2 regions of the Peribacillus sp. YIM B13482 genome follow, and region 2 is predicted to be linked to the other one. Evidence: riboswitches for the same ligand, from Rfam matches in the RefSeq annotation. Region 2 holds a riboswitch; the other holds the start of a gene.
What was found. Region 2 has a riboswitch for S-adenosylmethionine ahead of mtnW (2,3-diketo-5-methylthiopentyl-1-phosphate enolase). Riboswitches for the same ligand answer to the same signal wherever they lie in the genome.

Region 1 (15,286 bases), on a different contig from region 2:
TAGGTAATCAATACGTAGCAATTGGCTCCACCACCACGGAAGGCAAATATACAGCATATATATCATTAAGTGAAAATAAGATTGCAGCGGATACCATTCAGAAGAACGAGAACAGCTCCAATCATATGCTTGGACAAGTTCATTACGATCAGTTCCTGTTAGATCTTCGCAAATTGAATGGAGCCGCGCAGCAATGGGTAAAAGAAAAGCAGCCATTCTTTGATGGCGGTGCACAGATCATTCCTAACGTACCGCAATATGATGATGATGTTTCCCTTCAAGAGCAATTCGACATTATGGTTCATATTCAAAAAACGACCCCTTCGCATATCAAGTAATATGAAATAAAAAAGACAATCCCTTAACTTGTTACCAGGATGAGGGATTGTTTACGTTTTGTATGCCGTTCTCTTCGATTGTCTTGGGGGCGTGCATTCTTGCAAACGTTATGATCACTATGTACGCAAACGCAACGTTACTCAAAAGATGTACCAAACCATGTGTATTCTGGCATTACTACGATTTCGTCTATCTTTTTATCGGCTTAAAAGCGTTGGCGGGATTGTTCGGCGTCGGTGAATTGTAGATTTAACAAGTAAAGGTTCAGCTCCTTGTTGGAGTCCTCGTAGGAATCAATAACGGCCACCTCTTCAATGAAACGTTGACCTTCCTTGGAATACGCCTTGGTCGCCTCGAGAACGACCCATTCATTAGGAAAACGCTCCTGAACTTCATCCCATCGCATCTTGGACACCTCCAATTAAATAATTTCTATTTTTATAGCATATCGGATTGTATGCTCTAAACCAGAGTCAGACCTCCACCTGATCTCTGGGGCTCTTTAATAAAGCGGTACCCTTCCAGAAATCCGGCTAAAAAAGCTTTTTCCTCTTCAAGAGCTTGTTCCATGCTTATGGCCTCCTCTATGGGTCCATACAATTTAATTTACGTTGAGTCTCATTCAGGCTATTGTGTTGGCATTTAATTGCATGAGAAGACTTTTCACTCGCCTATATAAGTGCTGAAACTGAAGAACAAGCACTGCCGACATTGGCTTAGAACCTGAAAGTGGAAGTGATCCGTTTTAAAATCCAACCCAATGAGAAAACGCCTGCCGCTAAAGTGGCAGGCGTTTTCCGTTATCTTACTTTCATGAACTATTTTCATAATGGAAGGGGGGATTTCATTTCACAATGCTTTAATAGGATTTCAACAATCCGCTTTGAAGCAAACCCGTCCCCATATGGGTTGGAAGCTGTCGCCATTTTTTTATAGGCTTCTTCATTTGTAAGTAAGTCTGTGGCTAATTGATAAATTCGTTCTTCCTCAATTCCTGCCAATAGAAGGGTGCCAGCCTCAATCCCTTCTGGCCGTTCTGTCGTATCGCGTAATACAAGGACAGGAACACCAAGTGAGGGAGCTTCTTCTTGCACCCCTCCGGAATCTGTCATTATTAGATGGGCGTGCGCCGCAAAATTATGAAAATCAAGCACCTCAAGCGGCTCTATTAAGTGAAGTCTTTCCGTTTCACCAAAAATCCGGTAAGCAATTTCACGGACGACTGGGTTTTTATGAAGTGGGAAAACAACTTGGATATCCGTGTGATCTTCAAGCAGCCGTTTGACGGAACGGAATATTTCTTCCATTGGTTTACCGATATTTTCTCGTCTGTGCGCTGTCATCAATAACATACGATCTCCATTCAAGCCAGATAGAATTGGATGTTCGTAGTCTTTCCTTACTGTGGTTTTCAAAGCGTCGATAGCGGTATTGCCGGTAATATGGATCGAATCACTCTTTTTATTTTCCAAAATTAGATTCTCTGCTGCCTGATTTGTTGGGGCAAAATGCAAATCAGCTAAGACGCCTGTCAGCTGTCTATTCATTTCTTCAGGATATGGAGAATACTTATTACCCGTCCGAAGACCAGCCTCAACATGGCCAATTTGAATTTTATTATAAAAAGCGGCTAAGCTGGCGATGAAAGTCGTCGTTGTATCTCCATGAACGAGCACGATATCTGGTTGCAGTTCTTTCATAAGAGCGCTCAGTTCCCCAATACCGCGAGTTGTGATCTCTTCTAATGTTTGTCTTTCTTTCATCATATTCAAATCGTAGTCTGGTCTTATTTTGAAACATTGCAGGACTTGATCAAGCATATCTCGATGCTGGGCGGTGACCACTACGATGGTTTCGATTTCTTCCTGGTGTTTTTTCAGTTCCAATACGACAGGTGCCATTTTAATGGCCTCCGGTCTTGTCCCAAACACAGTCATGACCTTTAAACGATTTTTAGGCATTATGATTTCCTCGCTTTCTTTATTTCCTCCCTATTATAACGAGTTGTTCTTAAGAAAAATTTTATTAACGCAACAATTAACAGAATATTTACAAACTTAATAGGGACTTTATATTTCTTTAACCCCCGCTTAATATCGTCCATTTACAATAAAAAGCAGGACGATATTAAGAATCGAGGTGATAGGCTCATATGAAAAGTGTCCTGATGATTGTGCAAAACTTTTATCCTGAAATTGGGAGCGCAGGAAACAGGATGAAAAATGTATATCTCAATTTGAAGCGAAGCGGCTATGAGGTTACAGTCATCACTTTGAGGCCGAGTTATCCTCATCAAAGTTTATATCAAGATTCCCATTTTTGGGATGAAGTCGATATTGAGGAAAAAGATATCATCAGGATTCAACCAGATAAAGTGAAGAGGTATACAAGCAATATGTGGAGACGCTTGCTTCATTATTTGGAAGCGATGTGGCTCTTCATTTACACAATCATTCGATTGGAAAAAAAATATGACTATGTGTTTGTCACGACCCCGCCTATTTTCCCGATATTTGCGGCATTGATTGCCAAGAAAAAGATGAAGGCAAAGCTAATAACCGATGTAAGAGACTTATGGCCCGAATCATTGCAGGGAGTAGGCGTATTCACGAATAAGTGGATCTTGAAAATGGCTTTTTTCCTTGAAAGAAAAATATATCGACACTCTAACCAAATTATCATCAATAGTCCTGGATTTAGGGATTATATCCTTTCAAAAGGAGTCAAAGATGATGATATCCAATTCATTCCAAATTCGCTTACTGCAGACGAGCTGAACTTGAAAAAAAGGCTTCCGCCAATTTCGGAAAATAGGATCAAGGTCGTTTATACGGGTAATATCGGACTTGCCCAAGATATTAAAAAGTTAATAGCAGTTGCTGAAACACTGAAAGAACATAAACAAATTGAATTCACGATTATTGGATATGGCTATCGAATGTCCGAGGTCCAAGACGAGATATCCTCTAAAGGGTTGACCAATATAAGGGTCATCAAAGCGATGAACAGGAGGGTGACTCTTAAAGAAGTATCCTCATCCCATATTGCGTATGTAAGCTTAGTTGAGAAGGATGTCTTTAACAAGGTGCTGCCTGGAAAAATAATCGACTATATGTGTGTAGGGAAACCGATTGTCGGTGATGTCGCCGGGCGCGCCAGGCAAATGATTTCGGAGGCGCAATGCGGGATTGTGGCAGATAGTAGAAAGGTTGATGAAATCAGTCAACATATTTTAACAATGGCCTCTGAGAAGGCTCTTCGCGAAGAGCTGGGTGAAAATGGCCATCGATATGCAAAACAAAATTTTCTATGGTCAAAAAATATTCAAGGGCTCATTAACGTGATGGAAGCATCTAGCTGACGGCATATCTGGAAAAGTGGAGGTAAAAATGGCGAAGAAGGTATGTATGTTTGTGTGGAATCATTTTACCAACGATGCACGGGTTCTAAGGGAGTGCACTGCCCTTACTGAAGAAGGTTATGAAGTCGACTTAATTGCCATTCATAACTGGAAAAATGAAGAATTACAAAAAAAAGAGAAACATAAAAATGGATTTAATGTCATTCGAGTGAATAATCGCTGGGATAGACTTAATAGAGTACTTAGAATCGTGAAAAAAGTGAAAAATAAGATGTTTGAATTGACCGTTCTCACTTTATTGGTTTGGAATACCTTGTTGAACATGAACCTGATTAAGGGCTGGATCAGTACTGTCGTATTGGTGAGTGTTATGGGGCTTCTTGCAATAATCGCCACAATTGTTACGAAAACAAAACTGCCGAATCTTTTGACAAGAAGCTATATTTTTTTTCAAATGGTTCATTACGGACGTAAAAAGAAATATGACTTTTATCATTCGAATGATTTGAATACGTTAATGCAGGGAGCAATCAGCAGTAAATTTCTAAGACGTAAAAAGCTCATATATGATTCTCATGAAGTTCAAACGAGCAGAACCGGTTATAATAGCCGGATTTACGGGATAATGGAAAAATTTCTATTAAAATTTGTCGACGAAATGATTGCCGAAAATCATACTCGTGCTAAATATAATGAAGACTTATACGGTCTGTATCCGAAAGTGGTCCATAACTACCCAATCCCTACATTGCCTGAGGAAAGTACAGTCGTGGATTTACACGAGTTGCTCAAGCTGCCAGAGGACGAGCCGATATTGTTATATCAAGGCGGCATTCAAACGGGCAGGGGGTTAGAGAAAGTGGTTGAGGCAGTGCCGATGATGGAAGCTGGAACGCTTGTTTTCATTGGAGATGGAAAGATCAAGCCTGAATTAATAAAAAAGGTGGAGGCAATGGGTCTCGAACATCGGGTGAAATTTATCCCGAAGGTGCCTGTTGACGATTTGCTTCATTATACGAAAAACGCATATTTAGGTTTTCAGGTATTGAATAATGTCTGCTTTAATCATTATTCTGCTTCTTCCAATAAGTTGTTTGAATATATGATGAGCGGAGTTCCTGTCATCGCCTGCAGCTTTCCAGAAATTCAAAAGGTAGTAGACACTGAGAAGGTTGGTATGTGCGTCGACTCCCATGATCCCCGTTCTATTGCAGACGGAGTCAATTATTTATTAAAGCATCCAGAAAAAAGAGCGGAAATGAGCAGCAACTGTCTGAAAGCCCGCCTAAAATACAATTGGAAGCAAGAGAAAGAAATCTTCATCCAAATCTATCAATCAGCTTAACAAAACTAGAATACTAGAAGAAAATATGATGAGGAGTGGTTATTATGAAATTATGTACAATGGGACTAGGTTATATAGGACTTCCAACATCTTTAATGTTCGCAAAACATGGAGTAGATGTTGTTGGCGTGGATATCCATCCTGATGTTATTAATAAATTGAATAATGGAAAGCTCCATATTGAAGAACCTGGACTAGAAGAAGTGTTAAATGAAGTGCTAGATGCCAAAAGATTTCGTGCTGCCTTAAATCCTGAGCCTGCGGATGTTTTCATCATTGCGGTCCCAACTCCAAACAATGAGGATCAACACCAATCGTGTGATCTTACCTATGTTATGCAAGCAACTTCAAGTATTCTTCCTTTTGTTCAGAAGGGAAATGTCATCATTATTGAATCGACGATTGCACCAAGGAGCATGGATGATCATATCAAGCCATTGATTGAGATGTCAGGGCTAACGATCGGGAAAGATATCTTTCTCGTACATTGTCCGGAACGTGTCTTGCCTGGGAGAATACTAGAAGAATTGGTGCATAATAACCGAATCGTCGGCGGCATTACAGAAGCCTGCTCCTACAAAGGAAGCCTTGTCTATGAAACTTTCGTTAAAGGGGAAATCATTCGTACGGATGCGAAAACGGCTGAAATGTCCAAGTTGATGGAAAATACCTTCCGTGATGTGAATATTGCTCTTGCGAATGAGTTGGCTAAAGTTTGCTTCCAATTGGATATCAATGTATTGGATGTCATATCAATGGCAAATAAGCATCCACGTGTAAATATTCATCAACCAGGACCAGGGGTAGGTGGACATTGTCTCGCGGTCGATCCTTATTTCATTGTCGCTAAAGCTCCTGAGACAGCTAGAATCATCAAATTAGCCCGCGACACGAACGTTTCTATGCCGTATTATATCGTCAATTGTGTCAGGATGTTACTTGAAGGTATCCGTAAACCAAAGGTAGCGGTTTTTGGACTTGCCTACAAAGGAAATGTAGATGATATCCGTGAAAGCCCGGCCATTGATGTTGTAAATATCCTGATGAGCATGGATCAGGTGGAAGTATCCTTGCATGACCCACATGTCCAATCTGGAAAAATGCCAGTCGTTTCTGTCGAAGACGCTGTAAAGGATGCCGACCTGATTCTTGTCTTAACCGATCATAATGAATTTAAAGAAATGGATTATGACAAACTTTCGAATAAGATGGCTCATAAAATAATTTTGGATACTCGAAATTGCATTGATGCAAATAAACATAACACCCAAATTGTCAACTTAGGCAATGTATTCGAATATAAAACAGAGCATTTGAAAGAAGTAAGGAACAAAATGATTATCTAATAAACAACTGATTCTGCTGCAAGGCCGGAAATGGATAGGATAGAGAATAAAGGGTGTTGACTCAGTCAGCACCCTTTAAGTTTTGCAACATGTTAAAAAATCATTTGAAATAATAATAGGATGAACCTGTAATTTTTTATTTGCAGCAAAGTCTAAATTAATTAGGAGGAGGTGGGGCGGGCAAGAGGAGTGGTTTTATAGTATGAAAAAAGGATGACGAACTTTCTCGTTTATTATATGGCCAGCAGGATGTATAGGATTGGTTCAGGAGACCTTTCCCCGGGCTTTCTGAACAAATGGAATATAGCCACTAGCTGGAACATAGGAGACAGTTTCTTAGCTGTTTTTATTTAAAAATATAGATTGGATAATACTATATGTTCTGTAAATATGACTTCCTATGTGGACATGTGAAGAGCAGATTTGGTTTGCCTTGCGCTTCAGGCTAATGTGGCTTTTACAGCAGTGAGATCGTAATGGTTGATTTTTTGCTCAGATTAGTCAGTTTATAAAGAAAGGACCAAGCAAGGGCTTGGTCCTTTTGGGTACAATTTATTATGCTGTCGGGCCGCCAAGTTCTTCGATTTCACTTGGAACGCTTCCGAATTTTTTAAAGTTTGCACGGAATTGGGCAGCAAGAGCTGTAGCTGCTTGTGTATATGCAGCAGGATCTTCCCAAGTCTTGATTGGCTGAAGCACTTCGTCAGGAACACCAGGAACATGAAGTGGAATATCCAAACCAAAGATATCGTCTTTGGTTGTCTCGATATTTGCTAATTCGCCTTCAAGTGCCGCTTGTACCATCGCACGAGTGTAAGCAAGTTTCATACGGCTGCCAGTTCCGTATGCACCGCCAGTCCATCCAGTGTTGACAAGGTATACCTTTGCGTTGTGCTCGTCAATTTTATCTCCAAGCATTTCAGCATAGCGTGTAGCGGGAAGCGGTAAGAATGGTGAACCGAAACATGTTGAAAATGTAGCTTCCGGTGAAGTTACTCCTCTTTCAGTACCAGCCAATTTACTTGTGTACCCACTTAGGAAATGGAACATTGCCTGTTCCTTGGAAAGCTTGCTGATTGGAGGCAGTACGCCTGAAGCATCAGCTGTTAAGAAAATGATTGTATTTGGGTGTCCTGCGATACTTGGGCTCACGATGTTATCGATCGCTTGCATTTGGTATGCAGCACGAGTGTTTTCTGTTAATGAACTATCATCATAGTTCGCTTCACGTGTTTCAGGATCAACAACTACGTTTTCCAATACGGCACCGAAACGGATCGCATCGAAAATTTGTGGTTCTTTTTCGCGTGAAAGGTTGATCGTTTTAGCATAGCAGCCGCCTTCGATGTTGAAAACACCGTTAGAAGACCAGCCGTGCTCGTCATCGCCAATCAGTTTACGATTAGTGTCTGCGGATAACGTTGTTTTACCTGTACCGGACAGTCCGAAGAATAAAGCGACGTCCCCTTCACGTCCTACGTTAGCAGAGCAATGCATTGGAAGGATTCCAGCCTCTGGAAGTAAGTAGTTCATGATCGAGAAGATCGATTTTTTCATTTCTCCTGCATATTCCGTTCCGCCGATAAGGATGGTGCGGCGTTCAAATGAAACGATGATGAAAGTTTCAGAAGAAGTTCCGTCCACTTCTGGATCTGCTTTGAAATTAGGTGCCGAAAGTATTGTGAATTCTGATTCGTGACCTCTTAGTTCCTCTTCGTTTGGACGGATGAACAAAGTATGGGCGAAAAGATTATGCCAAGCATATTCATTAACAACTTGGATAGGAAGGCGTGATGATTCGTCTGCACCAGCGAAACCTTTGAAAACAAAAATCTCTTCTTTTGCTTTTAGGTAGTCAACTACTTTATTATATAGTTTATTGAACACATCTTCGGAAATTGGCCGGTTCACTGAACCCCAATCGACTTTATCTTTAACAGATGCTTCTTCCACGATATATTTATCTTTAGGTGAACGACCAGTATATTTGCCGGTTTCAGCTTTTACTGCTCCAGTTGATGTTAAAACGCCTTCGTTTCTGCTCAATACCTTTTCAACCAATTGAGGAACTGAAAGTTGAGTTTGAACATTGTTTCCTGTTAATAATTGGTGTAACTCATTAGAAACATCTACAGAATTCATATATGAGGTACCTTCCTTTGTTTAAGTTTTTATATTACAATTAGTATAACACATTCATTTAAATAGTCTATACTATTTATTTTTTTTTGTGATAATTTTCAACTGGCCGCATTAATCAATTTAAATGGGAAGGAACCGAGTCAGGATGATCGCATATACTTTCATGGAAGCATCTTAATTTTGAATGGTAAATCATGATGCCTTTCCAATTCTTTTTCTCAATGTTCTATTATTAATGGCAATTTTCATTATTTCTATTCGCCCTGGCTTGGAAACCCTTTAAAGACGTTGAACCAACACGTATTTTCACGTGAACCCCATTCTGGGGGAAATGTTCTTTTTTAGAAAAGCATTGACAAATTCCAACCAGATACGATAATATCTTAAATTGTACGGATTCTCTTATCCCGAGTTGGTGGAGGGACAGGCCCTTTGAAACCCAGCAACCTGCCATATTGAACTTGACTCCAAGATCGATCGCCGAAAATAAAGCGATGGTTCTTCAAGGAATAGTGGTGATGGTGCTAACCTGAGCAAGGTAAAAAACCCTTGAACGATAAGAGTGAAAGGATAGAAGACAGAATTTTAAACCTTTCCTCATTTGCCAGGGAAGGTTTTTGTGTTTTTAATAAGTAATTCTGTGTCTATAGTTGAAACTAATGAGGGAAACGAGTTCCGTAAAAAATCAGGCTTATGCCTACAACATACTAACTTCCAAGGAGGAAATATGATGTCAAAGAAACGTCTATTTACTTCTGAATCTGTTACAGAGGGCCATCCGGACAAGATTTGTGATCAGATTTCAGATTCCATTTTAGATGCTATCCTTGCTAAGGATGCAAATGCACGTGTTGCGTGCGAAACAAGTGTAACAACAGGTCTTGTACTTGTTGCTGGAGAAATTACAACATCCGCTTACGTGGATATTCCGCGTATCGTTCGTGATACGATTGCAGGAATTGGCTACACACGTGCGAAATACGGTTTCGATGCTGAAACTTGTGCTGTATTAAGTTCAATTGATGAGCAGTCTGCCGATATCGCAGCTGGCGTCGATAAAGCATTGGAAGCTCGTGAAGGACACATGTCAGAGGAAGAAATCGATGCAATCGGTGCAGGGGACCAAGGTCTTATGTTCGGATTTGCCTGTAATGAAACTGAAGAGCTTATGCCGCTTCCGATCTCATTGGCACATAAACTTTCATTCCGCCTGGCTCAAGTTCGTAAAGATGAAACGCTTGCTTACTTACGCCCTGATGGTAAAACACAGGTAACTGTGGAGTATGATGAGAATAACCGTCCTGTACGTGTAGATACGATCGTTATCTCTACACAACATGATGCAGAAATTACGCTTGAACAAATTCAAGCAGATTTAAAAGAACATGTAATTAAAGCAGTTGTTCCAGCTGAATTGATCGATGCTGAAACTAAGTACTTCATCAACCCGACTGGCCGTTTCGTAATTGGCGGACCTCAAGGGGATGCTGGTCTTACTGGACGTAAAATCATCGTTGATACGTATGGCGGATACGCTCGTCACGGCGGCGGTGCATTCTCTGGTAAGGATGCTACTAAAGTTGACCGTTCTGCGGCATATGCTGCTCGTTACGTTGCGAAAAACATCGTGGCAGCTGGCCTTGCTGACAAAGCGGAAGTTCAATTGGCATACGCAATTGGTGTGGCAGAGCCTGTATCGATCTCGATTGATACATTCGGAACTGGTACTGTTAGCGAAGAAGTCCTTGTTGACCTAGTTCGCGCTAACTTCGACCTTCGTCCAGCCGGTATCATCAAAATGCTTGATCTTCGTCGCCCGATTTACAAACAAACAGCTGCATACGGACACTTTGGCCGTACAGATGTCGATCTTCCATGGGAACGCACAGATAAAGCAGAAACATTAAAAGCACAAGCATAATCAATAAATGAAAAGGTGTCCCGCTTATAGCGGACACCTTTTTTTTATTGACTTATTTTGCCGTCAGAGGGAATAATTCAAGAAATCCCATAGAAATCCACTCACGTGCATATACCCGTGAGATTAGTGCGAATACTCGTGAGATTGGTGCGTATACCCGTGAGATTGTTGCGAATACTCGTGAGTTTGGTGCATAAACTCATGGATTGGTGCGAATACTCGTGAGTTTGGCTCGTTTACTCGTGAGTTTAGTGCGAATACTCGTGAGATTGGGCGTTTACTCGTGAGTTTAGTGCGAATACTCGTGAGTTTGGGCGTTTACTCGTGAGATTAGTGCGAATACTCGTGAGTTTGGTGCATATACTCGTGAGTTTAGTGCGAATACTCGTGAGATTGGCTCGTTTACTCGTGAGTTTAGTGCGAATACTCGTGAGTTTGGTTCATTTACTCGTGAATTTGGCTCATATACTCGTGAGTTCGTAAGTTTGGTGCGTACCTATAAGTTCCCGCTATATTCAGTTTATTTTATACGTTCTGCCGTTTTGTAGTATTGCCCTTTTTCAGCATATTCGCGTACGATACGTTCCATATCCTGACGGTCTTCTTCGTTGATTTCACGAATGACCTTAGCTGGGCGTCCGAATGCCAACATGTTCGGTGGAATGACTTTGCCTTGGGGAACGAGACTGCCTGCACCTATAAAAGCCCCTTCGCCGATTTCCGCTGCATCAAGCACAATCGAGCCCATGCCGATCAAAGCTCCTTTTCGGATTTTACAGCTATGTAAAATGACCTGATGGCCAATGGTTACTTCATCCTCGATGATCAATGGATTATTTGGGCTTTGGTGCAGAACGCTGTTATCCTGTATACTGACTTTGTTCCCAATGATGGTTGGGGATACATCGCCGCGTATGACGGAATTGAACCAAATTGACGATTCTTCACCAATTTTCACATCACCTGTCACGACAGCGTTTTCAGCAATATAAGCGCTTTCAGCGATATCAGGTTCTTTACCTTTAAACGGATAAATAATCATTTTCAATCATTTCCTTTCCGAAGTGAATGTTTTTATGTATTATTTTAATATACCGTATGCAAATACACTTGGCTATTTATAATATAAATGTACAACTTGTTAGGTTTCTTTTTTGGCGAAAATCACGAATATGGTTATAATTTATATATATTATTTTAACTATCATGGATCGTATACAACAAGTGAAAAGTGAAAGGGGGATTTCGAATGTGGAAATGGGAGACAGAAGGAGACGCAAAAGGCGTAATTGTCATCATTCATGGGGCGATGGAACATCACGGCCGTTATAAGTGGTTAACACAAATGTGGCTTTCAGCTGGATACCATGTCGTCATGGGCGACCTTCCTGGGCAGGGTATGACAACTCGCGCCTACCGGGGACATATCGATTCCTTTGATGAATATTTAGACGAAGTGAAAAGCTGGATAGAAGAGGCTTACGAATATTCGTTGCCGGTCTTTTTACTTGGACATAGCATGGGCGGTTTGATTTCGATACGCCTTCTTCAGGAAGAGGAATGGGACATTGCAGGGGTGATTCTTTCTTCTCCATGTTTAGGCCTCGTGACGAAGCCGCGGAAGTTCCTGACAACCATCTCCCATGGTTTGAACATCATGATGCCTCAGTTAAGAGTAGATTCCGGATTGACACCTGAAATGGCGACGAGAAGTGCGGAAATTCGTGAATCCGATAGAAACGATACATTATATATCACGAAGGTTTCGATTCGCTGGTATCGCGAGCTTGCACAGGCGATGAAGGATGCTTTTGAAGAGATTCCCGAATTTCAGGATGTGCCGCTTTTGGTCATGCAGGGCGGAGATGACCGAATCGTGAATAAGAAGGCGGTTCGTGAGTGGTTTAATTATAACCTGGCCAGTGAAAAGCAATATAAGGAATGGCCGAAGCTTTATCATGAAATCTTCAACGAACCGGAGCGTGATGATGTATTCCAATATGCGCTGAGTTTTGTTGAAAATCGTCTAAAGATATTAGGGTATGTCGTTTGATCGGTAAATCCTGCGGAATAATTGAAAAAGCTGCTGAAGTGAGACATTCAGCAGCTTTTTTTATTTGAAATGGATCAACCTGCTTTTGTAAGTAATTCGTACGATTTGATGACCGGTGCCCAAAAAGTAACCGGATACATAAATTGGCTCAAATGTGTTAGTTCATTTTTATTGGATAAGGCGGTGGATAGGAGATAGATGGATTTAAAGCTCAAGTCATTAGCGAATAAATCTAAAAGCGTCGCTTTCATATTCATGATTTCTTCATGGTTTTATGTGGAAATCACTAAATCGAGCTGTGGCAGGAACTTATCAAAATGATTTTCAAATTGTTTGAGGTCTTCCATGTTTTTTTGTTTTTCTGTCAATGAATTAAGCGATCTGACAAAATTCCCGTACTCTTCACTCGAATCCCTTTTGATTCTTTCTGTCAATATATCGGTCAGTAATGAAATAGGCAACTGTTCCATTTTTTCTACACCTTCTTATCTATTTTCTTTAATTATAATTATTATAGACGAAAAATTCAAAAAGTTATGATTGGAAATTTGCTGCCGATCATTTGAGCCATTTCCTTCTAATGAAAAAACACCGTTCCGGGAAAGAACGGTGTCAGGAGCGATCATCTCTTTTCAATCGCTACAATGAATGGCGGATTGTTGGCTTGGTTGATGAAGCCGTATTTCAGGATATGCGCTTTTTGTTGAGGGAAGTCCTGTACATAATCCATCAATGCATCCCGTTCAGCCGATCCTCCTGGATGTCCATGGTAAATGACGAGGATGATGATGCCTTCAGGTGCAAGCATCTCGAACAGCTGTTCAATAGCTGATATCGTCGTATCTGCTTGGGTGATGATTGATTTGTCACTGCCAGGAAGGTAGCCTAGGTTGAATATGGCACCTGTGATCTTTCCGGAATGTTCTTTTCTGATGTATTTACTGAGTTGTTCATGCCCATCGTGAATGAGGGTGCAGTGTTCCTGTAAATTCTCGGACATCAGTTTGGCCGCTGTGATTTGGAGTGCTTCTTTCTGAATGTCAAAACTATAGACATGTCCGTTTTCTCCGGTTAGTCCTGCCAGGAAGACAGTATCAAAACCGTTGCCCATCGTGCCATCAATGGTAATATCCCCGGGCTGGACCGCTTTTTCAAGCAGGATCCTGGCGAATGGCAAAATTCGGTCAAGCTTCATCTGATTGTACCTCCGTCTGATGATTTTTCCCCTGCCAGCTGTTGCGGCGTTGCAATTCGGCATCAATGGCATTCAAAACATCCCATTTATTGACGCTCCACATTGGCCCGATCATCAAATCGATTGGGCCGTCTCCCGTTATGCGGTGAACGATCATTTCCGGAGGGATTATTTCCAGTTGATCACATACCAGGCTGACATAATCGTCACGGTCAAGGAATTCAAGCAGGCCTTTTTCATATTGTTTGACCATAGGGGTCCCTTTTAATAGATGAAGTAAATGGATCTTTATGCCCTGCACATCAAGTTTGGCGACTTCCCGGGCTGTTTCCATCATCATGTCGTAATCTTCCTGAGGAAGGCCATTGATGATATGGGAGCATACGCGGATGCCGTGTTTGCGCAGTTTATCGACCCCTTCTTTGTAGCAATCGAAGTCATGGGCACGGTTGATCATCGTCGCGGTCTTTTCATGAACCGTTTGAAGACCAAGTTCAACCCATAGATAAGTGCGTTCGTTCAATTCTGCTAAATACTCGACTACATCATCTGGAAGGCAATCCGGACGCGTTGCAATGGAGAGTCCGACGACACCTTCCTGGGTCAATACACTTTCATATTTCTCGCGAAGCTCTGCCACGGGTGCATGCGTATTCGTGAACGCTTGGAAATAGGCCATATACTTACCGTCTTTCCATTTATGATGCATACGTTCGCTGATTTGCTTGAACTGGACGTCGAGCGGTTCGACCCTGCTGCCCGCAAAGTCACCCGAGCCTGAGGCACTGCAGAAGGTACAGCCTCCATGTGCGACTGTCCCATCACGGTTCGGACAGTCAAAACCGCCATCAAGGGCAACTTTAAAAACCTTATGTCCAAAATGATTTCTCAAGTGGTAATTCCATGTATGATATCGTTTGTTATCCGTTGCATATATAAACGGGTTTGCTTGATTCAAATCAGCAACCTCCTAAGTAAAAAATAAAGCGCAACATATATTATACAACATTCGGGCAGCTAGGTCTTTTTTTGAAAAATAAGCGTATACTGTATACTTGAAGGCTAAACAATTAGCTGCTTTTTCTAGTATCTCTAGTGAATGACTATATCCAATCGGGAGCTGATGGACATGACCGGTCAAGTTGAAGAAGCGATTAATCAAATGAAAAAGAAATTAGCCGAAAATAATCAGGTGATTGAAGTAAATGAGGATGGGTTCATATACAAAGCCACTTGCACCTTCAATTCACCTGCTTCGGATGAACAAATTCATTCCTTTGAAAAGAAAACCGGATTGCTTCTGCCCGATGATTATAAAGAGTTTTTGAAAATAACGAATGGATGCCGTCTGTTCGATAGCGTAGAATCTGGTCAGGGAAATGATTTGTATAGCCTGGATGATATTGTTAATTACACATATGAAAGTTCTTACGAAGGATGCTTTAAAGTGGCCTGCATTTATCAAGATAATATCGTGATCGATGGGGAGGCCGTCGCAAAAGGTGATAAGGATTATTTAATGGTAAAAGGCCATATCGATGATTTTGAAGAAGGCGAGAAACTCCATATGGGCTTTGCCGAATG
Region 2 (15,286 bases):
GTTGTTTTCAGTTAGCAATTCATGAAGCTGAACCTCCAGCTTATCCTGAATGGTGCAGCAAATGCACCCGTCAAACAACTCCTTCAATGGCACTTCATCACCAATCAGGCCGCTGTCCACCGATACACTGCCGAGCTCATTCAAAAGGACGGCCACTTTCCTATTTGCTTCACTTTCCTGTTTTAATATATTTCGTAGAAGCGTCGTTTTCCCGCTGCCGAGAAATCCTCCTAATATGTAAACTTCGGTTGTTTTCATTTGTATCTGCTCCCATGATCCTGTAAAATTCGATTCCGTTAAATTTTATCATACTTATCTTTTAAAAGCACTTGCCCGAACCACATAAAAAACCAGCCCGTAAGCTGGTTTTTCGACAATGATTCATGCTTGAACTTCGTCTTTTTCGTAAATCGGCACCCATCCTGCCGCTGTAACGAAAATACGGACAGCTACAGTTTTTCTATCTTCTGCCAGCGTGAAATAATGCCGTGTGGATTCTGGTACACTAATAAGATCTCCTGGATTAAGCCGTACATCAAACCACTGCTTATCCCTGCCCTCAATGGCAAAAATACTGGTTCCGCCTGCTATGAAACGCACTTCATCATCTTCATGGTGGTGTTCCTGCTTAAAGTTTTCAAGCATTTGATCCAAGTTTGGATTTGCATCGGATAATGTGATGATATCTTGAGCTTTATAGCCTCTTCTTTCGGAAATTTCCGCTATCTCAGATTTGAAAGTTAAAAGGATTTCCTCTTTGTCAGCATCTGTCAGATCGTATTTTTCCACAAGATGGGCCGGTAATTTCGAAATGTCCCATTGTTCATAAATAACCCCTTGTGTTTCTAAAAAGCCTTTTACCTGTTCACCGTTTTCAATAACCTCGTTTGTTTCATGGAACCTAATCATCGCCATCATTCATCCTCCTCTAGGATCTTTTATCTTAAAGAACCTGCAAACGCCTTTTGTTGATTAAGCAACAGTTGATATTGAAATAAAAATTCGCAAGCTTCAAGTATTCTTTTTGCTTCGAGTCCGCTTATACCCCAGACCGTAATTCCATGATTGCGGATCAGCACGGCGCCAGAGTCTTCTTCGACATGTTGCTTGAACTTATCGGATAACTGTTGAATGTCAGCGTGATTATATATTATTGGAATCCGAAGCTCTGAATCTTCATCCCACCGTCCGGTCGCTTTTATGATTTCATGATTATGAAAAGAAACCTGACCTTCATCTCCGTACAATTCGGATATCACATTATTTTCAACTGTATGGACATGGAGTACACAGTTCGCATTGGTTTTCCCGTAAATAACGGTATGAAGCAAAGTTTCGGCCGATGGCCTTAGCTCCGTTTCTTCAACTGGTTTTCCTTTTAAATCCACCAATAAAAAGTCCGAATCCGATTGCTTCCTTTTATCCTTACCGCTTGCCGAAATATAAAAGAAAGGACTTTTGGGCTCGCGGATGGACAAGTTCCCGCTTGTTCCCATAAACCAATCCCTTTGGGCCAGTTCAGCTTTAATATCGGCTAGCTCCAGCCATTCTTCAGTATGTGTGTTCACGCCTTTACCTCCTCCCGCCGCTTTAAAATATCAATTACATCATAAAACGTCTCAAAACCTTGATGAGGAATCCCTTCTCTATCACAATTCTCAAGCAGCATGTCACGGGCTATGACAAAATCGGCCTGTTTTGCCGCTTCAAAATCCGTTACTGAATCTCCAATAACGAGCTTAAAATCACCCGCACTCGCAATTCCCCTCATAATTGATGGCTTACAGCAACCGCAATCCTTATTACATTGGTCATCACAAGCGTGGGGCCACTCAATATAAATCTTTTCCTTATTGAAAAATGCATTGTTGCAATAAACGGAATCTGCTGGCAAGATATCATTAAAAAGAGGTGCAATGAAAAAATCCATGCCTCCACTTACAATATATAAAGGGATGTTGGCTTTTTTCGTATACTCAACGAATTCATTAAATCCTGGACGAATGCCGGCCGTCTCGCATACATATTGAATGATGTCATCCTTCAAGCCACTATCAAGCAAGGAAAACATATCACCGACCCCTGAAGATATACTGATTTTTTGCTGAAGGACATCGTCTTTCAACTTTTCCCACTCCGGTGGCGCAAATTTTTTCATGATAGAAATGATATTATCTATGTTGGTGATCGTTCCATCGAAATCGCAAAAGATGATCGGTTTCATTATTTCTTACAAGCCTCCCCATAAAACAAGAGCTTTTTTTAGTCCTTCTTCCTCAGCCGCCGCTTCTGATAGGTCCTTTCCTGCTAGTACGGCTTCAACAGCAGAACGGAAAGCCTTGGCCCCGCCCTCTGCTCCGTCAGGGTGTCCGTGAATTCCACCTCCGGCATTAATGACACTGTCCAGCCCAAAATCCTTGATCAGGTCGGGAACCATGCCTGGATGAATGCCTGCAGAAGGTACAGGGAAGGCCTTTTTCCATGAAAATTCATCTTTTGTAAGAGCTTCAGCAATCGCTAATGTTTCCTTTTTTTCAAGTGCGACATTTCCATAAGGTGATGGGAACAAGGATAAATCCGCTCCTGATAACCTCACTAATTTACCAAGCAATAATGGATAGCCTATCCCATAAAATGATGAAGATGCCAATGCCCCGCTATATGCGGGGTGCGCCATGATCGGTAGTTTGATATGATCATGTTCACTTAAGGCTTGCAATACATCCAAACCATATGTATGAACGTTGAACAATAAAGCATCTGCCCCTGCTTCAGCCGCTTGCTTCGCCTTATCCAATAAATCAAATGTTTTCCCTGATAGATTGACAGCATATAAAGTTCGGTGGCCAGTCGTTTCAAAGACTTCATTCAAAATTCTTTTTCCCGTTTTTATTCTATCGAAAAATGGAGTCTGTTCCTGGTCAAAGAGAATCTCATCATCTTTAACTAGGTCAACACCTCCTACCGCTTGTTGCTTCAGTTGCTCATTATGGAAGGTTAGATCCCTTCCCAATACACCTTTAAAGATGCTCATCACCAGGGGCCTGTTAAATACCTCAATCTTTTCCCTTATGCCTGTAATGCCAAATTGCGGTCCCGGGAACGCTTTTTGAATAGCACCGACAAAATCCAGGTCGATCAGTTTTATTTCACCGTCCAATGAAAGTTTGCCGAAGACCGTCGTAAGGATTGCAGGTAAATCATTAGAGAAATTCCCAGCCGGATAGGCAATTTTAATTAGCGAACGGTACACTTTACGATTAAAGTAGCCGTTTGCCCTCTCTTCTTCAGATAGTGGCGTTACGGATACTACACGTCCCTTATGCTTTTCCAGTTGCTTCTGGACCAATTGGGGCAGGTCCGTCCATGTCCCCACAGTCAAACCTAAGGCAATGCTCTCTGCTTTTTTCTCATGATTTCCATTAAAGTCATGAATTAAATAAGTAGCGACTATCTCGCTCATCTGATCACTCCTATTACACGTTAGTAAACTCTCGAAGTCATTAACCTGGCATTGCTCTAAATGGCAAAAGCCCCTTCATATAAGAAGAGGCTTAAAAAGCCATCTTCTTATCCCCCAGCCATTGGCTGCAAGAATTAGCACCGTGCCTTGTGGATTTCATTAAAAATCCGGCGAAGAATTCCGCCCCATTTTACAATGGAATTACGGTCGGTTGCTGGGCTTCATAGGGCTAGTCCCTCCACCTGCTCAAAATAAGAAAACGCTGATATATAGTTACAAGTATCGAAAGATTTAGAATTTATTTTGTATTCTGACAGGTATTCCATACTTTGTCAATACGTTTTTAACCATTTAACGGTGGGATACATTGGATACCTCAATCCTTCGTTAAAACAAGTTTAGTGTGCGAATTCGTTCCACAGCCTCTTTTAACCGCTCTTCCGAAGTCAGAAGCCCTACCCTTACGTAACCCTCGCCAAATTCACCGAATCCATTTCCTGCGGCAACAGCTACGTGGGCATGCGTTAATAAATAGTCTGCAAAACTCTCTGACGTAAAACCTTTTGGTACCTTGAGCCAGGCAAAAAACGATGCTTCAGGAGCTTTGACTTCCCAGCCGATTGCCCTTAATCCCTCAATGAAAACATTCCTGCGCCCCTCATACATCTTCACTAATTCCTCTACACAGCTCTGCGAGTCAAGCAATGCACTTGCCGCTGCTTCCTGTATCGCCGGGAAGAGACTCACATAAAGATGGTCTTGTAATAGTTCAAGAGCCTCTATGACACTTTTATTCCCCATTGCGAAGCCAACTCTCCACCCTGCCATATTGTATGTTTTCGATAGTGTGTATATTTCTATTCCTACATCCTTCGCTCCCTTTGCCTGGAGAAAGCTTGTCGGTTTTTTTCCGTCGAACCCTATCGCTCCATAAGCGAAATCGTGGACCACACAAATTGAATGCTCTCTTGCGTGGGAGACGGTTTCATCAAAAAAACTTTCAGTTGCAGAAGCACCAGTGGGGTTATTCGGATAGTTCAAGAACATCATTTTGGCTTTATCAAGCACGTCTTTATGTATAACTTTGTAATTCGGAAGAAAACCATTTTCTTCTGTCAAGGGCATGAATTCGGTTTTTGCCTGGGCTAACACTACACCTGAAAGATAATCCGGATAGCCGGGATCAGGAACCAGGATCGTATCACCTGGATTTAATAAACACTGCGGCAGTTCGACAAGACCTGCCTTTCCTCCAAAGAGAATCGCCACTTCACTATTTGGATCCAGCTTGACTCCATATTCACGTTCATAAAAGACGGCAGCGGCATCCTTTAAATATTGATGTCCCCGGAATGGTGAATATTTATGATTAATCGATCTTTCAGCAGCAGTCTGTAAACTTTTCACGATATGTTCAGGCGTAGGTTGATCAGGATTTCCCTGGCCTAAATTAATGACATCATGTCCTTGCGCCGTAATCGCATTGACTTTTGCGACAAGTGAGGCAAAAAACTGCTTTGGCAGGTCCTGAAGCTTTCCGGATTTTTCGAATTGCAACATTTATACACCTTCTCTGAAATTTCTTGAAATTATAGTCACAAATGATATATGTTTATCATAGTCTTGTAAAGCATTTTTTACATGTGGGGGTTTTAAACGATGAAGTGGAAAATAGCCTGTATTCAAATGGATATAGCATTCGGGCAACCGGATATCAATTTTCAGGTTGCTGAACAATGGTTGGAAGAAGCAGCACGGTCAGAACCCGATATCGTCATTTTACCAGAGCTTTGGACAACTGGATACGACTTGACCAGGTTAAATGAGATTGCTGATCAAGAGGCGGAAAAAACGATTGAATTCCTTAAAACACAGGCAAGGAAACACGAGATTCACATCGTAGGCGGTTCCATTGCCAAAAAAACGAGCAAGGGTATCTATAACACCATGATCATCATCAATAAGGATGGAAAACTCATTAAAGAGTATGATAAGCTTCACTTATTTCAATTGATGGATGAACATCGCTACCTGCAGCCAGGTGAAAAAAAAGGTTTATTCACTCTTGATGAAAAAATATGTGCTGGATTCATTTGTTATGACATCCGCTTCCCGGAATGGCAGCGAGCCCATGCTGTTCAAGGTGCCGAAGTTCTATTCGTAACCGCAGAATGGCCTAAGCCCAGACTCGATCACTGGAGAGCCTTATTGATTAGTCGTGCCATCGAGAACCAAGCCTATGTTGTAGCCGTTAATCGTTCAGGTTCGGATATCAATAATATATTTGCTGGTCATTCCTTGATTATTGATCCATGGGGAGTTATCGTAAGTGAAGCGGGAGAAGAAAACGAACTATTGACAGGCACCTTGGACTTCACTAAAGTTACGGAAGCACGTAACAAAATACCTGTATTCGAAGATCGCCGGCCGGACTTTTATTAATTTCCCCATTGACAAACTATTTAAAAAGTTGATATTATTTTCCCGAAGATTAAAATTTCAGAATACATATACTCTTATCAAGAGCAGGCTGAGGGATAAAGGCCCTATGAAGCCCAGCAACCGACTGTAATACCATTGTGAAATGGGGCGGATCCACCGCCGGATTATAAAATCCACAGAGCACGGTGCTAATTCCACCAGAATTCATTTTTCTGGGAGATGAGAGGTCCGAAGCCAAAACTTCTGCCTCTTTCTATATGAAAGAGGCTTTTTTATTCTTATTTTGAACCTGGAGGGAAAAAAATGACTCAAAACCATTCGAATTTTAAAAGATTGACAAACGAAACAGCTATAACCTTTGCAAAAAAACTTGGGTTGGTCAATGCGGATGCCAGTTTAAACTGTAAAGAAATCGGAGATGGTAACTTAAATTATGTTTTTCATATTACAGAAACTGATACAAATAAAGGAATAATAATCAAACAGGCTGTCCCATATGCCAAGGTAATTGGCGAAAGCTGGCCGCTGACATTGAAAAGGGCTGCCATTGAAGCGAATGCACTTATTCATTTCAAAAGCTATTGCCCCGAATTCGTACCGCAAGTCTATTATTCGGATGAACAGCTTGCGATCACAGTCATGGAAGATTTATCGCACTTGAAAATCGTTAGAACAGGATTAATCGATGGTGATCCATATCCATTGCTTTCACAGCATATCGGTGAGTATGTAGCGAAGACGGCATTTTATACATCCGATTATCATTTAGAACCCTCTGCGAAAAAAGAAGTGGCCCGACACTTCACGAATCCGGAGCTTTGCAGAATCACTGAAGTCTACATTTTCACGGATCCTTTTTTCGAGGAGCTCCCCGGAGATTTCGAGGTGGAATTGACTGATGCCGCCAAAAGTATTTGGAATGATCAAGATGTGATACTTGAAGTCGCCAAGCTGAAACAAAGCTTTGAAACCGAGCAGGAATCCTTGCTTCATGGAGATTTACATACAGGAAGTATATTTGCAAGTGAAACTGAAACAAAGGTTATTGATGCAGAATTTGCTTTTTATGGCCCAGTTGGTTTTGACCTAGGTCAATACACAGCCAACCTTCTTTTTCAGGCAGTCACACGTAATGGCCCTGGAAAGGAAGAGATTTTCACACACCTCCATCAATTTTGGAATGCCTTTGAAGAAGCATATACTGAACTATGGAACACCCAAAATATAAGCCCATTCCGCAATGTGAAGGGTTATCTACCTTATTTACTGGCTAAATTCAAAAGGGACGCATTCGGTTTTGCCGGATGCGAATTGATTCGGCGAACCATTGGCCTTTCCCATGTTGCCGATCTAAATGTCATTGAAGATAAAGAATCTAGGATCGCTGCGAAAACGACAACATTGAAGATTGGTGCTTTTTTAATTAAAAAACGGGAAGAATTGGATGTTCCAGCTGTCATTGATGCGTTGAAAAACCATACACTTCCATTTTATTCAACCCTTTAAAAGGAGACCTGTACATGACGACACTAGCACCCTTACCATATTCAGTCCAATGGGATGATACCCATATTACATTATTAAATCAACAGGCCCTGCCTTCCTTAACTGAATTCATTGAACTTCATTCAGTTGATGATGTATACGACAGCATTTTGACATTAAAGGTACGCGGCGCCCCAGCAATCGGACTGACGGCAGCATTTGGCGTTGCACTTGGTGCCAAACAGGAAACAACCACTGAATTAGGGGAATTCAAGAAGAATGTAACGGGGCATATTGAAAAGCTCGCCTCTTCCAGGCCTACTGCGGTCAACCTTTTTTGGGCATTACGGAGGATGGAAAGCACCTTGCAAGCAGCACAAAGCATTTCAGCTGCCAAGGAAGCACTTGTAACGGAGGCCAAAGCCATCTTTACTGAGGATGAAGAAATGTGCAGGAAAATTGGGGAACATGGTTTATCCTTATTCGCTAAAGGTGATTCCATCCTAACGCATTGCAACGCTGGTGGGATTGCCACAGCCCGTTATGGAACAGCCTTGGCTCCATTCCACCTTGCAAAAGAAAGGGGCTTTCCGCTAAAAGTGTACGCTTGTGAAACCAGACCTGTCCTGCAAGGGGCGCGTTTGACTGCTTGGGAACTGATGCAATCAGGGGTTGACGTCACATTAATATCTGATAATATGGCTGCACATACGATTCTTCAGAAACGGATCAATGGAATTATAGTTGGGGCCGACAGAATTGCGGCTAATGGTGATACAGCAAATAAAATCGGGACATTGGGATTGGCCATATTAGCTAGGCACTTTAGTATCCCTTTTTATGTGGCTGCTCCATCAAGCACATTCGACTTTTCTATCAAATCCGGCTCATCCATCCCGATCGAAGAACGGGATGAAGCGGAAATCACCTTCATTCAAGGTGTACGGATCGCTCCGGAAAACGTGAAGACATTCAATCCAGCCTTTGACGTTACACCAAATCAGCTAATTACCGGCATCATTACAGAAAACGGCATCATTGGATCTGATTTTGTAAAAAACATTCCGCATTTTGTTAAGTGATCCAGGTCATTTTATTGATATAAAAAGACGAGACGGATTTAAGTATCCCTCTCGTTTTTTAAAAGAAGATCAAATAGTAATATTCTTGCGAGGTCTATTATAAAATAATTTAAGTGATTTGAACAAATCACCTCTTTCGATTGATGTTTTCGATAACAAATGATGAATAGTTATTCTTATTTTGTAAAAAATTCTTGAAGTGCCTTCTTATTTTTAGTATAGTCCATTTCCAACACGGCTCCGGTATGGGGATATATTTCATCTTTATAGCTTCCTTCTACGGGGATCCTTAGAGTTTCAACGGTGTCCGGTGTATGGAAGACGGCTTCTGGACCCATTTCCATTATCGTTTTCACCCCAATATCAGTATTTAAATAGGAAAGTCCTTGTTCGATTATACTAGGAAGGGCCGCTATACCTTCGAAGGACGAGATTTGATTTATAAACGCTGATTTTAATTGAACCAATACTTCCTGTTGACGCTCTACCCTTCCAAAATCACTTTCATCGTCATGTCTAAAACGGACATATTTCAATATTTCCTCACCATGTAAAACATTTTTACCAACGCTTGCTTGAATACTCATATCATCAATAATTTCCTGATCCACATCCACCACTACCCCCTCAGGGGCAAGCAAATCCACCATCTTCACAAATCCCTGAAAGTCAATTACTGCAACATGATCGACCTTGACATCAAGGTTTTCCTGAATGGTTTTCTTTAGCAGCTCCTTTCCACCATAATAATAAGCAGCATTTATTTTGTTATATGCTGATTTATCCCCAGGGATTTTCACATAACTATCACGCATAATGGAAGCCAGCTTTAGTTTTTCCTGCTCTGGAAAGTATTTTGCCAGTATAATCGCATCTGATCGAGATTTTTCCTCCCCGCGAGAATCAACACCAATTAACAGAAATGTTTTCACGCCTTCTTGGATCATTTCTTTGGTTATCTTTTTTTCCGTACCTGCATTTCCATTTTGTTTGGGTAAAGGCGCATAGGTGCAACCTGCCAGAATCCAGACCATTAGATATATGAACAGTACCTTTTCTTTCATTACCTCACCTCATCGGAAAATTAACCATATCTTTTACCTTATATTGGAATACTATTCATTGAACGACAAAAAAGCCTGCCATCGATAATCGCTGACAGGCTTTTCCATTTATTTGATTTCTTTCTTTAATACTTCAACCGCTTTTTTCACTTGTGTGTCGTTTTTTAGTATTTTTTCCCGTATGACCTGCATCAATTTCACGGTAGTATCATCTTTGATGGTACCAGTTTCTTTAATTTTTTGTTCCCTTTGGAACGCTTTAACCGCATTTGTAGTTGCTTCATCAAAGAATCCATCTATCTTACCAGGATCATGGCCTGCTACCTTCAGCATCTCTTCGGCTGCTTTCACTTCACTGGAGGAATCAGATGCTTTCAATTCCTTATCAGGCGAAATGTACGGAAGGCTGGCATAGTCAGGAAGCTTCACAGTAATATCCGGCTTGATCCCTTTCTTATGAATCCAATTGCCTTTAGGAGTCAACCATTTGGCTGCCGTATATTTGAAGTTAGACCCATCATCAAAGTCTTGGGCAGTCTGCACAGTCCCTTTTCCAAATGATTTGACACCGATCAAAGGAATGTCCGCAGATTCACTGACAGCGGCCGCAACAATTTCAGAAGCGCTGGCACTGCCATCATCAATCAACACGACTACCGGTATCTTCAGCTCTCCATCATTCTTCGATTTATAGACTTCTTTTTTCCCGTTGCGATCCTCAACTTGAAGGACCACTTTCCCATTAGGTATGAACAGGCTTGCCATTTCTATTGCTTGGTCAAGCAGTCCCCCTGGGTTTCCTCGCAAATCCAATACCAGACCCTTCATATCCTTCTTCGACATCTCTTCAAGCGACGTTTTCAGCTCTTGGACTGTATGTTCGGAAAAACTGGTCACTTGAATTTTTGCAACTCCATCATCAAGCATTTCCGCATAAACTGTTTCAATCGGAATTGTATCACGTTTAATCGTGAGCTCAATCGGTTCCGACTCACCAGCTCTTGAGATGGACAAATCCACTTTCGTACCCTTTTTGCCCCTGATTTTCAGGACAGCTTCAGAAGAGCTTAGTCCTTCAACGCTTTTACCGTTCACACTCAAAATGATATCATTCGGCTTTACCCCTGCTTTTTCTGCTGGGGACCCTTTTATTGGTGAGACGACCATGATTTTTCCATCTTGCTCCTGAATCTCTGCACCGATTCCTTCAAAAGATGAAGAGATGCTCTCATGGAAACTAGATGCTTCCTTTTTATCCATATATGCAGAGTAAGGGTCATCCAATGATTTAATCATTCCATTAATTGCCCCGTCAACCAGCTTGTCTTGATCAATCTTTTCATAGTAATTACCCTTTATTGTATCGTATGTAGAATACAGCTTTTCAAATTCCGCATGTTTATCAGGTGCTAATGACTCTACTTTTTCATCTCCAAAGGTCAAGGCTATTGTAGTAATCCCTGCTGTTAGAAATATGACTAAGAAAATCCCCATAATGAACGTAAACTTCTTTATTTTAATGAATTTCCCTGCCTCTTTTGGCTGTTTTTGATTTTCTTCTTCCACTTAGCCTCACCACTTTCATTCTTCATGACGATATAAACGATTTCATTCTATTTTATCAGCTTTCATGCCAATCGAAAAATAATTGTTATCAAAAATAACAACTTATGATCATATGTATTTTTTTAACCCTCAGTAAACGGTAAATCAAATGGAACACTAAGGACACCCAGGCAATTCCTGAATGAGCCTCGACATTACAAAAATGCGGATACCAAGGAATGAATGAGCCTCTATCCCAACTTTCATTATCCAGCATCACTTATTCCTGGTCACCCGCCGTAACACAGCCAATTATCAGTCTTGGATAGCTGCTTCCAATGCCACTTCAACCATTTCGTTAAAAGTTGACTGGCGCTCATCCGACGATGTTTCCTCACCGGTTAAGATGTGATCGGAAATGGTTAATACAGATAAAGCTTGGCGGCCAAATTTAGCAGCAAGCGTGTATAGGGCTGCTGATTCCATTTCTATCGCAAGGATTTGGTATTTTGCCCATTTTTCCAATTCACTATTATCGTTATAAAACTGATCGGCCGTAAATACATTGCCGACCTTCAATTGCAAGCCCTTAGCTGTACCCGCATCATAAGCTTTTCTTAGTAAATCGAAATCCGCGGTTGGGGCAAAGTCCACTCCTCCGAAAGTCATACGGTTCATTTGGGAATCGGTGGAAGCACTCATCGCAAGGATTACATCCCTGACTTTTACATCTTTTTGAATGGCCCCTGCAGTTCCCACACGAATCAGTTTCTGGACATTATAGCTGTTCATCAATTCATTTACGTAGATGGAAATGGATGGGACACCCATGCCTGTGCCTTGGACAGAAATTCGTTTCCCTTTATACGTTCCTGTATATCCAAACATGTTACGAACTTCATTGTAAAGTTTAGCATCTTCTAAAAATGTTTCAGCAATATATTTTGCACGCAACGGATCCCCAGGAAGTAAGACCGTTTCCGCAATTTCATTTTCTTTTGCACCAATATGTACGCTCATACAACTATGTCCTCCTTAACTTGTGGTTGAAATGATATTCAAAAACTACTATACCATATCAGCCACAAGTTAGGAAAATTGAACCTTATCCTAGAGACTTAAAAGATAAGGAAAACTGGTAATCAAGAAAAGGCTTTTGGCACCCTCTTCTAAATTGCAAACAAAACGGCGGAGGTCCGCCGTCTTTTTTTAATGGTTTTTAAAATTAAGGGAAAGGAAGCTGCTAACCGTCGTATGACAGGTTACTCATCGACTTCTTCATCAATTATGCATTTTTCAAGAAGATACTCGAATGTGATGTCAGCAAGATCTTCAACTTCAGCTTCTGTTGGAAGATAGCCCCGTCTTATCAATTCTTGAAAAAAGAATTCCGCTATCTCTTCTGTATCAATAAAAACCTCAATTTCTCGCAAATCATCGCCCCCTTAATTAAAGGTCTATGAGTGTGTAGAGACAAATATTCCAGTAAGGCATTCCATTATGGAAAATCATTTTAAGGACCTACATTTACCATGGTCCCTTCTCGGCCAATTATATGGTTTTTTAAGAAACTTGGAAATTGACCCTTTAAAAGTTTGGCATACTTTTCACTTCGTTTGCTTTTTTTTATGATCTGGGTAAATTTCCTCTGCCGCTTTTTCAATTTTAGCAAGGGCAATCTTCATGATATGACGATATTCATCATCGCCAAAATGTTCATAGAGCTTACAATAATCATTATATAAATCCAACAGTCCATCAATCATTTCCTTTTTTTCATTTTTTGTCATTGTCATTTCTCGCTCACCTTTACCAGGGTTGTTTTGTTTAGCAATGATAGCAAGCTCATTATTCTTTTTAGAAAGGAGCAGTCCTAACTTTTTAATGATCCCATCTGCACGTTTAGCATCGGCTATCAAAGTCAGTTCTTCTTCATGCGCTTCAAGCCATTCACCATCCGAGATTCTTGATAACTCATAGATTACATCCTCCCAGGCATTTTCCTTATAGCGCCAAATCTCCGTTCGATAACCGATTATCTTGAAATAATCCTGTTCATATCCATCTACCTGGACTAAGTCACCTAATAAATATTTATATTCAATATCGATTTGTTCTTTTTGATAAAGGATTTCTCCTTCATATTCATTTATGGATTGCAATGTTTTTTCGATATAAAGACCTTCACTATAGTTCACTTCATACACATAAGCACCATCGAGAAATTTGACATCGGTTATTTTCCCGACTGTCCCATACATTGTTATTACGACTGTATCGCCTAATTTATATTTCGGCTGTTTTTTTTTGCCCATAAGAGACATCCCCCAATATGGTCCTTATCGTTGATTAGTAAATTATATGCACAAACAAACATGGAGGTTAATGGAAAAGAGAGGGCATTTTGCTCATTTAGATAAGTAACTTGCCATTTTATTAAAGAGGAATGAAAAACCCTGTACATTATTTTACTACAACCAAAAAGCCGTCTCATTTTATGAGACGGTTCGTAGTAGGGATTATGAGCGTCACTTTCGTTCCTTCGTCGTAAACGCTCTCAATTTGGAATCTCCCTTTTAATTCCTCCATTATCTGGATGCAGGTCGCTACACCTAAGCCGTTTCCATCAGGTTTAGTGGTATAAAAGGGCATGCCGATTTTTTTAAAATTCTCGGGACTGATGCCTTTTCCATCATCTCTGATCATTAATTTTACATATTGGGACACGGCAGTCAGGTGTAGTTCAATCTGGCCTTTTGCTTCGATAGCTTCAGAAGAATTATTCAGGACATTCAAGAGGACCTGTCTTAACCGGTTTTTGTCTGAATAAACAAAGACGGATTGTGTCACTCCATTAATTAATTTTACAGGAGAACTAGGAATTGAAGAAGTATAGGTATCTATAATTTCATCAAGGAAATCTTTTAAATCTATTTTCTCCCATTCTAATTGATGAGGTTTAGCCAAATCAAGAAGTTGTGTCACGAATACATTGACCCGATCAACTTCATGCAGCATGACATCACTATATTTTTCTATTAATGTTTTATCATGATCCTGGCTCTTCAATAGTTGGAAAAAGCCCTTTATTGTCGTCAGCGGGTTCCTGATTTCATGGGCGACCCCGGCAGCAAGCTGGCCAACATATTTTAATTTTTCTGTACGGACGATTTCCTTTTCACGATCTTCTATCGTTTCCATCATTCTTAGAAAGGCGAGATTCAATTTTTCCATTTCTTCGAAGCTTCTTTTATGGGAAACGACGAATTCCTTCCCTTCAATGAAATCTTCAGTCGCTTCGACAAGATCTTGAACTGGACGCACAAGAGTCTTTGTAAGTAAATAGACTGCCAGAATGATAGAAACAAATACGATGCTGTATATGGTCAGATACCGTGATAAAAGGTCATTCAAAGGCTGAAACACCTGTTTCTTATCTGCCCCAACAACAACAAACCACTTATTCTCCGTTTGTGCTATCGTATGGACAGGCTGGATAGAATGGATTTTTTCCCCATTCTCTGCACTGTACAATTCATCCGATAACGAAGCTTCCATCAGTTGTTCCTTCGTTAATCCCATTTCCTCCAAGGCTGAATCCTGAATGACGCCATGTGGTTTTTTTTTCGAAATCATGGTACCGTCCTGATTAATCATGAATAAGTCCACTGGGTATTTATCGCTAATTTCATTAGCCTTTTTCTCCATCATCTCCCAAAGCCCTTCCAACCGGAAAGCTGGAGACACAACACCGGTCATCTTCCCTGTACTATCATATACCGGCGCACTTAAAGCAATTATGGGTTCTGAGTAAGCCTGGGTTTTATATACGTCAGAAAGGAATTCATGACCTTCTTTGGCCTCTTTGAACCATATTCTCTTCGCGAGGTTATCCCCGATCATTTTATTGGAGGTATCTGCAATGACATTGCCTTCCATATCCAAATGCAAGACACCGTAATAATTTCCTTTTGCATCGATAAACTTTTTTAGTTCAACTGACTTCTCTTCTTTTGAAGAGTCAGGATTGATGATTACCGAATTCGTACTCATTAACTTCACATCACTGATCCGTTCGTTCAAATAGCTATATGCTTCATTTACAATATTCATCGAACCTGCATTCAAGGCATTTTTTGCTTCCTTTTCCAGCAGGGACCGTTGTGATTCATAGGATATGATTCCCAATATCAGAACAGGAACAC

Region 1: it holds a riboswitch for S-adenosylmethionine, as region 2 does, so the genes downstream of both, metK (methionine adenosyltransferase) here and mtnW (2,3-diketo-5-methylthiopentyl-1-phosphate enolase) in region 2, are expected to answer to the same signal.

The regions. Positions count from the first base shown of each region.
Region 1 covers NZ_JBHZPF010000036.1:28,456-43,741, forward strand. Annotated here, with positions in the region: gene ACFX4L_RS16815 (erythromycin esterase family protein) at 1-338, shown strand, start outside; gene ACFX4L_RS16820 (hypothetical protein) at 545-745, opposite strand; gene wecB (non-hydrolyzing UDP-N-acetylglucosamine 2-epimerase) at 1,164-2,300, opposite strand; gene ACFX4L_RS16830 (glycosyltransferase family 4 protein) at 2,555-3,700, shown strand; gene ACFX4L_RS16835 (glycosyltransferase) at 3,729-5,045, shown strand; gene ACFX4L_RS16840 (nucleotide sugar dehydrogenase) at 5,090-6,391, shown strand; gene pckA (phosphoenolpyruvate carboxykinase (ATP)) at 6,947-8,533, opposite strand; SAM riboswitch class I at 8,933-9,096, shown strand; gene metK (methionine adenosyltransferase) at 9,261-10,454, shown strand; gene ACFX4L_RS16855 (gamma carbonic anhydrase) at 10,975-11,493, opposite strand; gene ACFX4L_RS16860 (alpha/beta hydrolase) at 11,704-12,507, shown strand; gene ACFX4L_RS16865 (hypothetical protein) at 12,582-12,764, opposite strand; gene ACFX4L_RS16870 (hypothetical protein) at 12,780-12,977, opposite strand; gene mnmM (tRNA 5-(aminomethyl)-2-thiouridylate-methyltransferase MnmM) at 13,130-13,702, opposite strand; gene mnmL (tRNA modification radical SAM protein MnmL/YtqA) at 13,692-14,660, opposite strand; gene ACFX4L_RS16885 (SMI1/KNR4 family protein) at 14,832-15,286, shown strand, end outside.
Region 2 covers NZ_JBHZPF010000016.1:25,514-40,799, reverse strand. Annotated here, with positions in the region: gene ACFX4L_RS10385 (CobW family GTP-binding protein) at 1-258, opposite strand, end outside; gene ACFX4L_RS10380 (cupin domain-containing protein) at 382-915, opposite strand; gene ACFX4L_RS10375 (methylthioribulose 1-phosphate dehydratase) at 939-1,568, opposite strand; gene ACFX4L_RS10370 (2-hydroxy-3-keto-5-methylthiopentenyl-1-phosphate phosphatase) at 1,565-2,224, opposite strand; gene mtnW (2,3-diketo-5-methylthiopentyl-1-phosphate enolase) at 2,231-3,463, opposite strand; SAM riboswitch class I at 3,568-3,721, opposite strand; gene ACFX4L_RS10360 (pyridoxal phosphate-dependent aminotransferase) at 3,851-5,023, opposite strand; gene ACFX4L_RS10355 (carbon-nitrogen family hydrolase) at 5,123-5,905, shown strand; SAM riboswitch class I at 5,977-6,131, shown strand; gene mtnK (S-methyl-5-thioribose kinase) at 6,209-7,411, shown strand; gene mtnA (S-methyl-5-thioribose-1-phosphate isomerase) at 7,426-8,472, shown strand; gene ACFX4L_RS10340 (LCP family protein) at 8,649-9,536, opposite strand; gene ACFX4L_RS10335 (lmo1851 family serine protease) at 9,645-11,102, opposite strand; gene deoD (purine-nucleoside phosphorylase) at 11,397-12,101, opposite strand; gene ACFX4L_RS10325 (YozD family protein) at 12,344-12,514, opposite strand; gene ACFX4L_RS10320 (hypothetical protein) at 12,689-13,396, opposite strand; gene ACFX4L_RS10315 (ATP-binding protein) at 13,572-15,286, opposite strand, start outside.